Regions from separate parts of the Pseudomonas sp. C11 genome, predicted to be linked through region 1. Evidence: predicted binding sites of a transcription regulator. Region 1 holds the regulator's gene; the other holds the start of a gene.

Region 1 (7,721 bases):
TTCTTCCGGGGTCTCCACGCCGTGGTCGACCGCGTTGCGCACCAAGTGCACCAGCGGGTCGGCCAGCGCCTCGACCAGGTTCTTGTCGAGGTCGGTTTCTTCGCCCACCAGCTCGAGGTTGATCTCTTTCTTCAGATTGCGCGCCAGGTCGCGAACCAGGCGCGGGAAACGGCCGAAGACCTTCTTGATCGGCTGCATGCGGGTCTTCATCACCGAAGTCTGCAGATCCGCCGTGACCACGTCGAGGTTCGACACCGCCTTGGACATGGCCTCGTCGCCGCTGTTGAGCCCCAGGCGCACCAGGCGGTTACGCACCAGTACCAGCTCGCCGACCATGTTCATGATCTCGTCGAGGCGTGCGGTATCGACCCGTACGGTGGTTTCGGCTTCGCTGGCAGGCGCCTTCTCCGCCGCCGCAGGAGCTGGCGCAGCAGCACGCGGCGCAGCGGGTTCGGGCTTGGCCGCCGGCTTGGCCGCCGGCGCAGCAGCTGGCTGAGGCGTAGGCTTGGCCGCCGCAGGAGCCGGTGCTGCCGCTGCGGCCGGAGCGGCAGCTGGAGCCGGCGCTACGAATTTGCCCTTGCCGTGCAACTCATCGAGCAGCGATTCGAACTCGTCATCCGTGATGTCGTCACCGGCCGGGGCACTCGGGGCGGCGGCTGGCGCGGCCGCTACAGGCGCGGCAGGCGAAGCCGGCGCGGCGAACTGGCCCTTGCCGTGCAACTGATCGAGCAAGGCTTCGAATTCGTCGTCGGTGATATCGTCACCGGCAGGTGCGGCGGGCGCGGCAGCAGCAGGAGCTGCAGGGGCCGGTGCCGATGCGGCTGGCGCGGCGAACTGACCTTTGCCATGCAGTTGATCGAGCAGCGCTTCGAATTCATCGTCGGTGATATCGTCACTGCCGGCGCTGGCTTCGGGCGCAGCCGGCGGCGTATCCCCCAGTGCATCGAGCAGTTGCTCGAACTCGCTATCGGTGATGTCGGAGGACGCAGCACTTGCAGCAGGCGTGGCAACAGGTTCGGGCTCCGGCTCCGGCGCGGCCTGAACCGCTACAGGCTCGGCAACCGGCTCGGGCTGCGCACCTGCTGGCTCGGCCAGGCGTGCCAGGGCCGCCAGCAGCTCGGGCGATGCTGGCGTAGGCTCGGAGCGTTCCCGAACTTGGCCAAACATGCTGTTGACCGCATCCAGCGCCTCGAGCACAACGTCCATCAGTTCAGCGTCAACGCGACGCTCGCCCTTGCGAAGGATGTCGAACACGTTCTCGGCAATATGACAGCACTCCACCAGCTCGTTGAGCTGAAGGAAGCCTGCTCCGCCCTTGACGGTGTGGAAACCGCGAAAGATGGCGTTCAGCAGGTTCATGTCGTCCGGTCGGCTTTCCAGCTCGACCAACTGCTCGGACAACTGTTCGAGAATCTCGCCGGCCTCTACCAGGAAATCCTGGAGGATCTCTTCATCGGCGCCGAAGCTCATGTGGGGTGCTCCTTAGAATCCAAGACTGGATAGCAGGTCGTCGACATCGTCCTGATTGGAGGCGACGTCATCACGCTTATCGGCATGAATCTGCGGACCTTCACCCGTCGACGGCGATTTTTGCTGCTGTTGTTCGGCACGCAATGCATCGTGGTCATGTTCGATACCCGCGAAGCGGTCTACCGAACTGGCCATTAGGACTAATTTAAGCAGGTTGCTTTCCACCTCGGTGACCAGCTGCGTCACCCGCTTGATCACCTGACCGGTCAGATCCTGGTAATCCTGCGCCAGCAGAATGTCGTTGAGGTGGTTGGACAGCTTGCTGCTGTCACGCTCGCTACGCGCAAGGAACAGCTCGATGCGTTTGGCCAGCTCACGGAAACCCTCTGCGCCGATTTCCCGGCGCATGAAACGACCCCACTCGGCGCTGAGGCTCTGCGCCTCATCGGCCAGGTCATTGACCAGTGGTGCACTCTGCTCCACCAGATCCATGGTGCGGTTAGCCGCTTTCTCGGTCTGGGTGACGACGTAGTTCAGACGCTCGGTGGCGTCGGATATCTGCGACAGCTCCTTGGCATGAGGCATGCGCGGGTCGAGCTGAAAATTGACAATAGCGTTGTGCAGCTCACGGGTCAGCTTGCCGACCTCGTGATACAAACCACGATCACGAACCTTGTTGAGCTCATTGATCAGTTGCACCGCGTTGCCGAAGTTACCTTTTTCGAGGCTATCGACCAGTTCGCGGGCATTGGTTTTCAGGGACGTTTCAAGATCGCCCAATGTGGAATCATCGTGTTCCATAGCACCCTCGCGGCCGACATCAGCCGTTGACCCGCTCGAAGATCTTCTCGATCTTTTCCTTCAGCACCTGCGCAGTGAAGGGCTTGACCACATAGCCATTCACGCCGGCCTGAGCCGCTTCGATGATCTGGTCACGCTTGGCTTCGGCGGTGACCATCAGCACCGGCAGGTGCTTGAGGCGCTCATCCGCACGTACCGCACGCAGCAGGTCGATGCCGGTCATACCGGGCATGTTCCAGTCGGTGACCAGAAAGTCGAAGCTGCCGCTCTGCAGCATCGGCAACGCTGAAGTGCCGTCATCGGCCTCGGCGGTATTGGTGAAACCCAAGTCTCGCAAGAGGTTCTTGATGATCCGTCGCATCGTCGAAAAATCGTCAACGATGAGGATTTTCATGTTCTTGTCCAAGTCGACCTCCGTACAGTCCCAAACGTATTGCGTTTGCAACTACGTCCTTTAATCGTGAAACCGTTTCTGCCTGCGAGTGCGCTGCGACTCAGCCAGCGCGCCATTCACTCAGCCGCGAACGCAGACGCGCCGCGCACTGACTGTGCAACTGACTGACGCGCGATTCGCTGACCCCCAGTACTTCACCGATTTCCTTCAGGTTCAGTTCTTCATCGTAATACAGCGCCAGCACCAGACGCTCGCGCTCCGGCAGGCCGGCAATGGCCTCGGCCAATGCCGCTTGAAAGCGTTCATCTTCGAGATCCCGCGAAGGTTCGAGGTGGGTGTGCCCGGCGTCTTCGTGCAGTCCGCCATGTTCACCGTCCTGCAATAGGTCGTCGAAACTGAACAGGCGGCTGCCCAAAGTGTCGCCAAGAATGCCGTAGTAATCTTCCAGACTCAATTGGAGTTCGGCAGCAACCTCGTGATCTTTAGCGTCACGCCCCGTTCTCGCTTCAACGGTACGTATCGCATCGCTGACCATCCGGCTGTTGCGGTGCACCGAACGCGGTGCCCAATCGCCCTTGCGTACCTCGTCGAGCATGGCACCGCGGATGCGAATACCGGCGAATGTTTCGAAGCTTGCACCCTTGCTGGAGTCGTATTTGCGCGAGGCTTCGAGCAGGCCGATCATCCCGGCCTGAATCAGATCGTCCACCTGCACGCTGGCTGGCAGACGCGCCAGCAAGTGATAGGCAATGCGCTTGACCAGCGGCGCATAGCGCTCGATCAACTGGTGCTGGGAGTCCTGCGCACGAGCCTTGTTGTACATACGAAGTCCAGAGGCTGCTGTCATACGGCCGAGTCTGCTGTCGGTTGCTTCACCAGGCGCTCGACGAAGAACTCCAGATGGCCGCGCGGGTTGGCCGGCAGCGGCCAGGTATCGACCTTCTGAGCGATTGCCTTGAACGCCAGTGCGCATTTGGAGCGCGGGAAGGCTTCATAGACGGCGCGCTGCTTCTGCACCGCCTTGCGTACGCATTCGTCGTAGGGCACCGCGCCGACGTACTGCAGGGCGACATCGAGAAAACGATCCGTCACCTTGGTCAGCTTAGCAAAGAGATTGCGACCTTCCTGCGGGCTGTGCGCCATGTTGGCCAGCACGCGGAAGCGGCTGATGCCATGGTCGCGGTTGAGCAGCTTGATCAGCGCGTAGGCGTCGGTGATCGAGGTCGGCTCGTCGCAGACCACAACGAGAATTTCCTGCGCCGCCCGCACGAAGCTGACGACCGCATCGCCGATGCCGGCTGCAGTGTCGATCACCAATACGTCGAGGTTTTCGCTGATATCGCTGAATGCCTGGATCAGGCCGGCGTGCTGCATGGGCGAAAGGTTGACCATGCTCTGCGTGCCCGATGCGGCCGGCACGATGCGGATACCGCCCGGCCCCTGCAGCAGGACGTCACGCAGGTCGCACTCACCAGCGATCACGTCGGCCAGGGTGCGCTTGGGGCTCAGCCCCAGCAGCACATCGACGTTGGCGAGCCCAAGGTCGGCGTCCATCAACATCACCCGGCGCCCCAGATCGGCGAGGGCCATGGACAGATTCACCGACACGTTGGTCTTACCGACACCGCCCTTGCCGCCGGTTACCGCGATCACCTGTACGGGATGCATACCCATGTTCTCTCAATACCTTGTCTAACTTCGACTTGGCCAACCGGCCGTTCGCCCCTGCAAAAAACGCAGGGTTTGCAACACTTTAGCGCTTCAGCCGACGCGCCGCGCGGTTCCTTGATAGAGACCGGCGAACAATTGCGCCATGGCGTCCTCGCTCGGCTCCTCCGGCGCCTGCAATCCCACCGCGCGGCTGACCAGTTGGTGGCTACGCGGAACGTGCAGATCATCCGGAATCCGCGGCCCGTCCGTGACATAGGCTACCGGCAGATGCTGGCCTATAGCCAGACCCAAAACCTCACCCAGGCTCACGGCCTCGTCCAGCTTGGTCAGTATGCAGCCGGAAAGGCCGCAACGCTTGTAACTATGGTAGGCCGCCTTGAGCACCTGTCTCTGACTGGTAGCGGCCAGCACCAGATAATTCTTGGCTTTCAGGCCGCGCGCAGACAGGCTTTCGAGCTGCAGACGCAGGGCCGGATCGTTGGCGGGCAACCCCGCCGTATCGATCAGTACGACACGTTTCTTGGCCAGGGGCGCCAGGGCTTGCAGCAGCGACTGCCCCGGATCGATCTGAGTCACCGAGACGCCGAGGATGCGCCCCAGGGTCTTGAGCTGTTCCTGGGCGCCGATACGGAAGCTGTCCATACTCACCAGAGCGACCTGCTGAGCACCGTACTTAAGCACGTAACGCGCGGCCAGCTTGGCCAGCGTGGTGGTCTTGCCCATGCCGGCGGGGCCGACCAGGGCAATCACCCCGCCCTCTTCCAACGGCTCGACCTTGGGCGTCTTGATCGCATGGGCCAGGTGCGCCAGGAGCATGCGCCAGGCCTGACGCGGCTCGGCGACACCTGCCACGCGGTCGAGCAACGCCTGCGACAGCTCGGCCGACAGGCCCATACGCTGCAAGCGGCGCCACAGGTTGGCCTGCTGCGGGCGACGGCTCTGCATTTGCCCCCAGGCGATGGAGCCCAGTTGTACTTCGATCAGCTCACGCAGGCCGTGCAGCTCGAAGCGCATGGCATCGAGCGCACGCGGATCGACACTGGGCGCGGCAGCCACCGGCTTCTCGACGGGGCGCTGCGGCTTGACCGGGGTCGCCGGCAATTCCGGCGCCACCAGCGAGTCATTGGCGAAAAGTTGACGGTCTTTCGACGAGTCCTGTTCGGCACGGGTCGCCAGCTCCGCCTGAGCATTGGCGATGCGCGCCTGAGTCTTGCGCAGCTCGGCCTCCAGAGCCGGATTCGGTCGAACCGGCGCCGGCGCCACCTGATAGTCGAGCGCGGCGGTCAGCTCGACACCGCCGGCCACGCGACGATTGCCGATGATGGCCGCGTCGGCGCCCAGTTCGTCACGCACCAGTTTCATGGCGGTCCGCATATCAGCAGCGAAGAAACGTTTGACCTGCATGACCCTTTACCTCAGTTCTGGCCCACAGTGGCGACTATGGTGACCTGCTTGTTGTCCGGAATTTCCTGGTAGGCCAGCACGTACATGCTGGGTACCGCCAGCCGCGCGAAGCGCGACAACATCGCCCGGATCGGACCGGCCACCAGCAGGATCACCGGTTTGCCGAGCATTTCCTGGCGCTGCGCCGCTTCCACCAGGGAACGTTGCAGCTTCTCGGCCATACCTGGTTCGAGGAGGATGCCATCCTCGCTACCCTGACCGGCCTTCTGCAGACTGTTCAGCAATATCTGTTCCAACCTTGGTTCAAGGGTGATCACAGGCAGCTCCGGCTCTAGTCCCACGATGCTTTGCACGATGGCGCGAGCCAGCGACACGCGAACGGCTGCGACCATGGCGGCGGGATCTTGACTCTTTGGCGCGACGTTGGCGATGGCCTCGGCGATGGTACGGATGTCGCGCACCGGCACCTGCTCCTGCAGCAGCGCCTGCAATACCTTGAGCAGGGTCGACAGCGACACGAGCCCAGGCACCAGCTCTTCGGCCAGCTTCGGCGAACTCTTGGCCAGCAATTGCATGAGCTGCTGCACCTCCTCGTGCCCAAGCAGCTCATGAGCGTGCTTGTGCAGGATCTGATTCAGGTGGGTGGCGACCACGGTGCTGGCATCGACCACGGTGTAACCGAGCGATTGCGCCTGGTCACGCTGACTGGGATCGATCCACACCGCCTCCAGGCCGAACGCCGGATCCTTGGCGGCAATGCCATTGAGCGGGCCGAACACCTGACCGGGGTTGATCGCCAACTCGCGATCCGGGTAGACCTCGGCCTCGGCCACGCTGACGCCCATGAGCGTCAAACGGTAGGCATTGGGTGCCAGGTCGAGGTTGTCGCGGATATGCACCGACGGCATGAGAAAGCCCATCTCCTGCGACAGCTTCTTGCGTACACCCTTGATCCGCGCCAGCAACTGACCACCCTGGTTGCGGTCGACCAGCGGAATCAGGCGGTAGCCCACTTCCAGACCCACCATGTCCACTGGCGTCACATCGTCCCAACCCAGTTCCTTCACCTCCTGGGCCTTCTGCGCCGGCAGCAGCTCCTGCTGGCGCTGCACTTCCTTGACTTCCTCTTCCTTGACCTTGCGGTTCTTGTGTGCGATCCAGTAGGCGCCACCCGCAGCCACCAGGCCCAGACTGATGAAGGAGAAGTGCGGCATGCCCGGCACCAACCCCATGGCAATGAGGATGGCCGCAGCCACCGCCAACGCCTTGGGCGAAGCAAACATCTGCCGGTTGACCTGCGCACCCATGTCCTCGGCACTGGAAACCCGGGTAACCATCACCGCCGCCGCCGTCGATAGCAGCAGGGATGGGATCTGCGCCACCAGACCGTCACCAATGGTCAACAGGGTGTAAACCTTGCCAGCCTCGGCGAACGGCAGCGCATGCTGCAGCACGCCAATGGCGATACCGCCGATAAGGTTGATGAACAGAATCAGCAGGCCGGCGATGGCGTCGCCGCGTACGAACTTGCTGGCACCGTCCATGGAGCCATAGAAGTCGGCCTCCTGGGCCACCTCGCTGCGGCGTTTCTTGGCCTCGACCTGGTCGATCAGACCGGCGTTGAGGTCGGCGTCGATCGCCATCTGCTTGCCGGGCATCGCGTCGAGGGTGAAGCGAGCGCTCACCTCGGAGATACGCCCGGCGCCCTTGGTGACCACCACGAAGTTGATGATCATGAGGATGGCGAAGACCACGATACCGACCACGTAGTTGCCGCCGATCACCACCTCACCGAAGGCCTGGATCACCTGCCCCGCCGCACCATGGCCGTCATGACCATTGAGCAGCACCACACGAGTCGAGGCCACGTTCAGCGCCAGACGCAGCAGCGTGGCAGCCAGCAGGATCGTGGGGAACACCGCGAAATCCAGGGGACGCAGGGCGTAGATACTGACCAGCAGCACCACGATCGACAACGCGA
Region 2 (7,721 bases), on a different contig from region 1:
CCGCCGCCAGAGCTGGCGCATCGAAAAGATCCAGGGCGAGCGCGCTGCCCGCGCCGCCAAACGCGAATCGCGGGCCGTCGAGGCACTGGAAGGTGGCGACCTGGGCCCGGAGCAAACCGGCCTGGTGATCGCTCACTTTGGCGTTCAGGTGGAGGTCGAGGCGCTGCAGGGCGAAAGCATCGGCCAGGTGTTTCGCTGCCACCTGCGCGCCAACCTGCCGGCACTGGTGACCGGCGATCAGGTGGTCTGGCGCGCAGGCAATCAGGGCGATGGCGTGATCGTCGCGCAACTGCCGCGCAACACCGAGCTGTGCCGCCCGGACATGCGCGGCCAACTGAAACCGGTGGCCGCCAACGTCGACCAGATCGTCATCGTCTTCGCGCCACTGCCCGAGCCGCACGCCAATCTGATCGACCGCTACCTGGTCGCAGCCGAGCACGCCGGTATCGAACCGCTGCTGCTGCTGAACAAGGCCGACCTGATCGATGCCGGCAACAGCCAGGCACTCAATGCCCTGCTCGGCGTCTATCGCCAGCTCGGCTATACGCTGCTGGAAGTATCGGCCCACCAGGGCGACGGCATGGAGCAACTGAAGAAACGCCTGGACGGCCACGTCAGCGTCTTCGTCGGCCAGTCCGGCGTGGGCAAGTCGTCGTTGGTCAACGGCCTGCTACCAGGCGTCGACACCCGCGTGGGCGCACTGTCGGAACTGACCGGCAAGGGCACTCACACCACCACAACGGCCCGTTTGTTCCACTTCCCCGGCGGCGGTCAGTTGATCGACTCCCCCGGCATCCGCGAGTTCGGCCTCGGCCATGTCAGCCGTGATGACGTGGAGGCAGGCTTCATCGAATTCCACGACCTGCTCGGCCGCTGCCGCTTCCGCGACTGCAAGCATGACCGCGAACCCGGCTGTGCGCTGCTGCAGGCGCTGGAGGACGGCCGCGTTCAGCCGCAGCGCATGGCCAGCTACCGTCACATCATCGCCAGCCTGCCCGAAGACGATTACTGACGATTGAGTTGGTCGAGCGGGCTCTTGCTGCTCTCGAAGATATTCAGCCGCTGGCGCAACTGATCCGCCGGCAAGGCGTCAGCATCAGGCGCGCCACTGGCCGGCGCGGCGCCGCCCGCGCCAGCGGGTGCATCTGGTGCCGCACCATCCTCGGCGGGCGGTGTGTCACCACCCTGCTCACCCTCGATGTCGCGCTGGGCACGCTTGGTCAGCACGACGATATCGATACGGCGGTTGACCGGATTGAGCGGATCTTCGCGGTCGAACAACGCCGACGAGGCATAACCCACCACGCGTGCCACCTGCTCGTCCGGGTAGCCACCGGCGACCAGCGTACGCCGCGCAGCATTGGCACGGTTGGCCGATAGCTCCCAGTTGCCGAAATCTCCGCGCCCGGAAAACGGCTTGGCGTCGGTATGGCCGCTGACGCTGATCTTGTTCGGCACTGCCTTGATGGTATCGGCCATGGCCAGCAGGATGTCTTCGAAGTAGGGCTGCAGCTCGGCACTGCCGAGGGCGAACATCGGCCGGTTCGCCGCATCCATGATCTGAATGCGCAAGCCATCCTGGGTGATCTCGAACAGGATCTGATCCTTGAAGCGTTGCAGCTCCGGATTTTCCTCGACCTTGTTCTGCAGTTCCTGCAGCAAAAGCTCCAGACGCTCGCGCTCCATCTTGTCAGCCAGGGTCTCGACCTGATCGGCACTCACCGCTGTCTCGTCCGGCTGGCTTTCCGGCGTTTCGGAGATGTCCGGATTAAGGGTGCGCTCCGGTGCCGGAGTCGGCGTGCCTCCCAGATCGATGGCGTAGGGGCTGGCGCTTTCGGTGAAGCCGATCGGATCCTGGAAGTAGCCGGAGATCGCGCGCTTCTGCTCCGGCGTGGCCGAAGACATCAGCCACATCACCAGAAAGAACGCCATCATGGCCGTGGCGAAGTCGGCGAAGGCGATCTTCCAGGCACCGCCATGGTGCCCGCCAGCGGTCTTCTTGACCCGTTTGACGATGATGGGTTGGTTGTTTTCCATCGCTTAGCTGCCGCGCATGGCCTGTTCGAGCTCGCTGAAGCTCGGACGATGCGCCGGGTACAGCACCTTGCGACCGAACTCCACCGCCAGGCTCGGCGGCATGCCCGAAGCCGAAGCCACCAGGCTGGCCTTGATCGCTTCGTAGAGGTTCACCTCTTCCTTGGCGTCATGCTCCAGCGCCGCCGACAGCGGGCCGAAGAAGCCGTAGGACGCGAGAATGCCGAGGAAGGTACCGACCAGCGCGGTACCGACCTTTTCACCGATCTGCGCGTTGTCCGCCTCGGCCAGGATCGACATGGTGATCACGATACCCAGTACCGCTGCCACGATCCCCATCGCCGGCATACCGTCAGCGACCTTGGCCACCGCATGGGCCGGGTGCTCCAGTTCTTCCTTGAGGCTGGCCAGCTCCATGTCGAACAGGCCCTCGAGCTCATGCGGCGCCATGTTGCCGGACGACATGATGCGCAGGTAGTCGCAGATGAACGCGGTCATCCGCGCATCCTTGAGCACACCGGGGTATTTGCTGAAGATCGGGCTGGCGTTCGGATCCTCGACGTCGGCCTCGATGGCCATCATGCCTTCGCGCCGGCTCTTGTTGAGGATCTCGTAGAGCAGCTTGAGCACCTCGAGGTAATAGGTGTGGGTGAAGCGCGTGCCGAACATGCTCAGCGACTTCTTGAACACCAGCATGAACATGCTGCCCGGGTTGGACTGCAGGAACGCACCCAACGCCGCACCGCCGATGATCATGACTTCGAAGGGATGCACCAGGGCCATCAACTGACCACCAGACAATATGAACCCGCCGAATACGCAGCCGAAAACGACGATGATGCCTATGATTTTTGCCATAAAGGAACGCTTGTAGAGCCAGGAAAACGGGTTATTAAAAACAGCTCTTCTAATTATCGGAACTTATACGCCAGACTATAGCCAGTTAAGGTCAAAAGCCAGTTTGGCTCAACTTCACCATGCCGATCACCACGCCCATGCCACGCAGTCTCGATGCCTGGTTGCAACAGCTGGGCCAACTGTGCCTGCCAATCGAGCAGGAACAGCACACTCGCCTGCGTCGTACGCTCAGCGACGGGCGCAAGAACTGGCGCGACATCGCCGACCAGATCGAACTCTGCCCCACCTTCGCCCTGCAAGTGCTGCGCGAGGCCAATCAGTCCACCAGCAGCCTGAGCGAACCCGCGGACAGCCTGGAGATCGCGCTGGCACGCCTGGGCCTGAAACGCTGTGAAGCCCTGCTGGCGCAGACACCGGCGCTCCCCGAGGCAGAGATTCCCCTGGCGCTGCGGCAGATCCTGCTGATCAGCCGCCATGCCAGCCAGCAGGCACGCGGCCTGTTCGGCTCACGCCTGGCGCGGCTCTGGAGTGAGCTGCATGGTTGCAGCCTGCTGTTTCTCGCCCCCTTGTGGCCACTGCTCGGCAAATACCCACAGCTCTTCGAAACCTGGGAACAGCGTGTACTGGTCAAGGGCGAAGCGCCGGCCAAGGTCGAGCGCGAGCTTCTCGGCGTGCCCCTGATTCAACTGTGCCTGAAGCTGGCCGAGCGCTGGCGCCTACCGGAATGGATCGTGCGCAGCTATCAGTTGCTGGCGCGCGACCGGCGGCAACTGGTCAAGGCGCTGCACATCGCGCGCGACAACGAACACCCGCTGCACCAACAGCAGATGCTGGACGCCAACGTCCCCTTGCGTCACTGGCTCACCCATCCCGGCAACTGCGTGCTGCTGGCCAATGGCCTGGCCGTGTCGGCGCACCAGGCCTGGAACACCGACCACAGCCTGCGTTGGCAGCGTCTGGTAGGCCTGTATTTGCAGATACCACTGAGCGAGGTGCAGCAGGAAGTGCACCAGCACGCCGTCAGCAGCGCCCGCCTGCTTCATGACCCGGCCCTCTGGCATCCGGCGCAGTCGCTGCTCTGGCCCTGGTCGGCGCGCCGCCTGCGCCCCAGCAAAGCCGCAGAACGCCCCTCAACACCACCGGCGCTGGAGACCTGGCGCCAGCACTGCAAGCGCCTGCTCGCCGAGCCCAGCGACTTCCCCAACGTGCTGCAACTGACCGCCTGCGCCCGCGACGCGCTACAGGACTGCGGCATGCAGCGCGTGCTCCTGCTCCTCGCCGACCGCCAACACAGCCGCCTGCAAGTTCAGCAGATAGCCGGCCTGGATAAAGCCGCCCTGGCTCTGAGCCTGGATCCGAGCAATAGCCAGATCCTCCGGCGCCTGCTTGCCCAACCCGGGCAACTGCGCCTGAGCCCGGAGAATGCGGCGCAGTATTCGGCACTGCTGCCGGGTAGCCTAAAAGCCCTGTTCCCCAGCGAACATCTGTTGCTGCGCTCGATTGCCAGCAACGGCCGTGTGGTCATGCTGGTTGCCGCCGATCAGGGCGGACGAGCGTTCAACGACATCAGCCTGCAGGCCTTCACCAAGACGGTGCAGTGCATCGAGCGCGCGCTGAGCCATTTTGCCAAGCGCCCGCGCTGACGGCAGAGAGCACCTGCATCCGGGCTTTCCGCTACAATCCCCAGCTTTCCAATCGAGGAGGCTCCATGTCCGCCTTCGCCACGCTGCCGCTGGTCATCGAACCAGCCGATCTTGCCGCCCGCCTGGACTCAGCAGAACTGATTCTGGTCGACCTGAGCAGCGCCGCGCGCTATGCCGAGGGGCATATTCCGGGCGCCCGCTGGGTCGACAGCAAGCGCACCCAATTCGGACAAACTCCAGCTCCCGGTCTGGTGCCGGAGCTGCAGCAGTTGCAAGCGCTGTTCAGCGAGCTGGGGCATCGACCTGACGCCACCTACGTGGTCTATGACGATGAAGGCGGTGGCTGGGCCGGGCGTTTCATCTGGCTGCTGGATGTGATCGGCCATAGGCGCCATCACTTCCTCAACGGCGGGCTGCGCGCCTGGATGGGCGAGAACCGCCCCCTGTCTACGCAGGTGCCGGCAGTGCACGACACCCCCGTGCAACTGACCCTCAGCGAAGCGCCCACCGCCACGCGGGCTTACCTGCAAGCGCGCCTCGGTGCGTCCGACCTGGCCATATGGGATGCGCGTGGCGCGGACGAATACCGCGGCGAGAAGGTCAGCGCCGCGCGTGCCGGCCACATCCCGGGCGCCATCAACTTCGAGTGGACCGCCGGCATGGATGCCGCGCGCGACCTGCGCATCCGCGCCGATATCGCCGAGGTTCTACGTGATCTCGGCATCACCCCGGACAAGGAAGTGATCACCCACTGTCAGACCCACCGCCGCTCGGGCTTTACCTACGTCGTCGCCAAGGCGCTCGGCTATCCCCGAGTGAAGGCCTACGCCGGCTCCTGGTCGGAATGGGGCAACCTGCCCGACACCCCGATCGAGCGCTGAAACCTCAAGGAAACACGATGAAACAACGTCTCTTCATTCTCAGCCAGTACCTGCTGCCGCATCACCTGCTGTCGCGCCTGATCGGCTGCGTCGCCGAATGCCGCATCGGCTGGCTGAAGAACCCTCTGATCAAATGGTTCGCCAAGCAGTACCAGGTGAACATGAGCGAAGCCCAGATCGAAGACCTGCAAGCCTTCGAGCATTTCAATGCGTTCTTCACCCGCGCCCTGAAAGAAGGCGCACGCCCGCTGGACCCAACGCCGGGGGCGATCCTTTGCCCGGCCGACGGCGCCATCAGCCAGCTCGGCGCCATCGAGCATGGCCGTATCTTCCAGGCCAAGGGACACAGTTTCAGCGCCGTCGAGCTGCTGGGTGGCGACGCCGAACGGGCAGCGCCTTTCATGGGGGGTCAGTTCGCCACCGTGTACCTCTCGCCCAAGGACTACCACCGCGTGCACATGCCGCTGGCCGGCACTCTGCGGGAGATGGTCTACGTGCCGGGTCGGCTGTTCTCGGTAAACCAGACCACGGCGGAAAACGTGCCCGAGCTGTTCGCCCGCAACGAGCGCGTGGTCTGCCTGTTCGACACCGAGCGCGGCCCCATGGCCGTGGTGCTGGTGGGCGCCATGATCGTCGCCAGCATCGAAACCGTCTGGGCCGGCCTGATCACCCCGCCCAAGCGCGAGCTGAAGGTCACTGGCTACGACGCCGCCGCACGCACGCCGATCGAACTGGATAAAGGCGCCGAAATGGGTCGCTTCAAGCTGGGCTCGACGGCCATCGTTCTGTTCGGCCCGCAGCAGGTCGAGTGGGCCCGCGAACTGACCGCGGGCAGCACCGTGCGCATGGGGCAATTCATGGGCGCGCCCAGCAGCGACGCATGACGCCACGAGCACCCCGGCGAGAGGCTCGCCGGGATGCAAAGCGCTCATTCGCCGCGGCACCCCATCTCCAGGATGGGCTGCCACAGGCGCCAGATGCTGCTAGAGTTCGGGAACCAGTGGGTCACCAGCCCTGAAGTCGCCCGCCTTATTGTGGCCCGGAGCCTCCGAGTTTGATGGATAGACAGAGTTCCAATTTGCTTTCGTTACGCGTTCCCACCCCAGACAAGCAAAGCCTGAGCTTCTGCGACGGTACGCCGCGTGACCTCAAGCGCTGGATCTCGGCCCTGCCCAAGGCCAACATCGGCGAAACCGCTCGCCAGCTCTACCAGAGCCTGGTCGAACTCAATCAACTGCAGACGCCCTTCGACAATCGCCTGCAACAGCTGGAACTGCTGCGCCCCGAGGTTTACTTCGTCTGTCAGCATCTGGAGCGCCACTTCCTCAACCAGGCCATCGTCCTCGACGAACGCCCGCGCAAGGTCGCCAACCTCTGCCAGGCGCTGCAGAATCACCTGGCGATCGGCTACAAGCTGATCATCACCCAGATCATCGACCGCACCGGCAAGGATCGCGACCAGTTGCTGGCGGTTGCGCTGCAGCGTGCCATGCACAGCCTGTGCGCCCCGCTGATCCGCGCCAGTCAGCTGTATTGCCCGGTTCCTGAAGGTCTATGGCTTGAACTGCACCAACTCTATCGGATCGCCACCCAGCAACGCCTGCAGCGCCAGGCAATACGCGACCCTCTGGTGCGCCATGTGCAGGGTCTGAGCCCGGAGCAGACCTACATCATCGCCCTGCTGCTGGGCTGCGCACGCACCAACCAGATGCGCCAGAGTGGCATCGCGCGCCTGGCAGAGGCACTGGAGTCCTGGAGCGGGCTGGTTCGACTGCAGTCGGGCGATCAACCCAGCAGCCTGTTCGTCCTCGCCCCGCAAGTCGATGGCCCGCCACGCTACAAGTCGCTCTACCAGAGCGGCGAGTTGCACAACCTGCTCGGCATCGATCCCCAACCACTGGTCGAGGCCATCAAGAGTTACATGGCACTGCCCGAGGATCAGCGCAGCAACGCCTCGCTGCCAGTGCCCGAAGGCGTGAGTCTGGATCTGTTGCAACATGTGGCGGCGGCCTGGGGCGATATCGCCGAGCGCACCTTCCAGCGCACGCCGGCACAAGGCAACCTGACCCTGTGCATCGGCATGACCGCCCTGCATTTCTTCCTGGCCGGCAACCGCTCTTTCGCCGAAGTACTGAAGCGCCCTGTCGAAGTGGGCGCGGCCGTGTTCAAGCCGTCGACCGGCGAACCTGACATCTGGTCGGGTGCATTCGATGCACAGCGCACCTCGACCGAAGAGATCCATTTCGAGGAAATCCAGTACTCCAAGGTCACGCCGGGCGAGCAGCAGGAGCAGGTCGACACCAGT

What was found. Region 1 encodes FliA, which starts transcription of late flagellar genes. Its sites were predicted from a motif close to CTAAAGTTTNNNNNNNNNNNGCCGNTAA; they were not measured.
Region 2: motA (flagellar motor stator protein MotA) is a predicted target of FliA. The motif match lies at 2,946-2,973, and genes of this name have one in related genera.

What each region holds. Positions count from the first base shown of each region.
Region 1 is NZ_JAWIIP010000002.1:137,700-145,420, forward strand. Features, by position in the region: gene VC352_RS03770 (chemotaxis protein CheA) at 1-1,470, opposite strand, end outside; gene VC352_RS03775 (protein phosphatase CheZ) at 1,483-2,271, opposite strand; gene VC352_RS03780 (chemotaxis response regulator CheY) at 2,291-2,665, opposite strand; gene fliA (RNA polymerase sigma factor FliA) at 2,766-3,512, opposite strand; gene fleN (flagellar synthesis regulator FleN) at 3,509-4,339, opposite strand; gene flhF (flagellar biosynthesis protein FlhF) at 4,427-5,740, opposite strand; gene flhA (flagellar biosynthesis protein FlhA) at 5,752-7,721, opposite strand, start outside.
Region 2 is NZ_JAWIIP010000006.1:180,319-188,039, forward strand. Features, by position in the region: gene rsgA (small ribosomal subunit biogenesis GTPase RsgA) at 1-1,012, shown strand, start outside; gene motB (flagellar motor protein MotB) at 1,006-2,037, opposite strand; gene motA (flagellar motor stator protein MotA) at 2,041-2,892, opposite strand; gene VC352_RS11940 (HDOD domain-containing protein) at 3,012-4,535, shown strand; gene VC352_RS11945 (rhodanese-like domain-containing protein) at 4,601-5,416, shown strand; gene asd (archaetidylserine decarboxylase) at 5,434-6,300, shown strand; gene VC352_RS11955 (molecular chaperone) at 6,474-7,721, shown strand, end outside.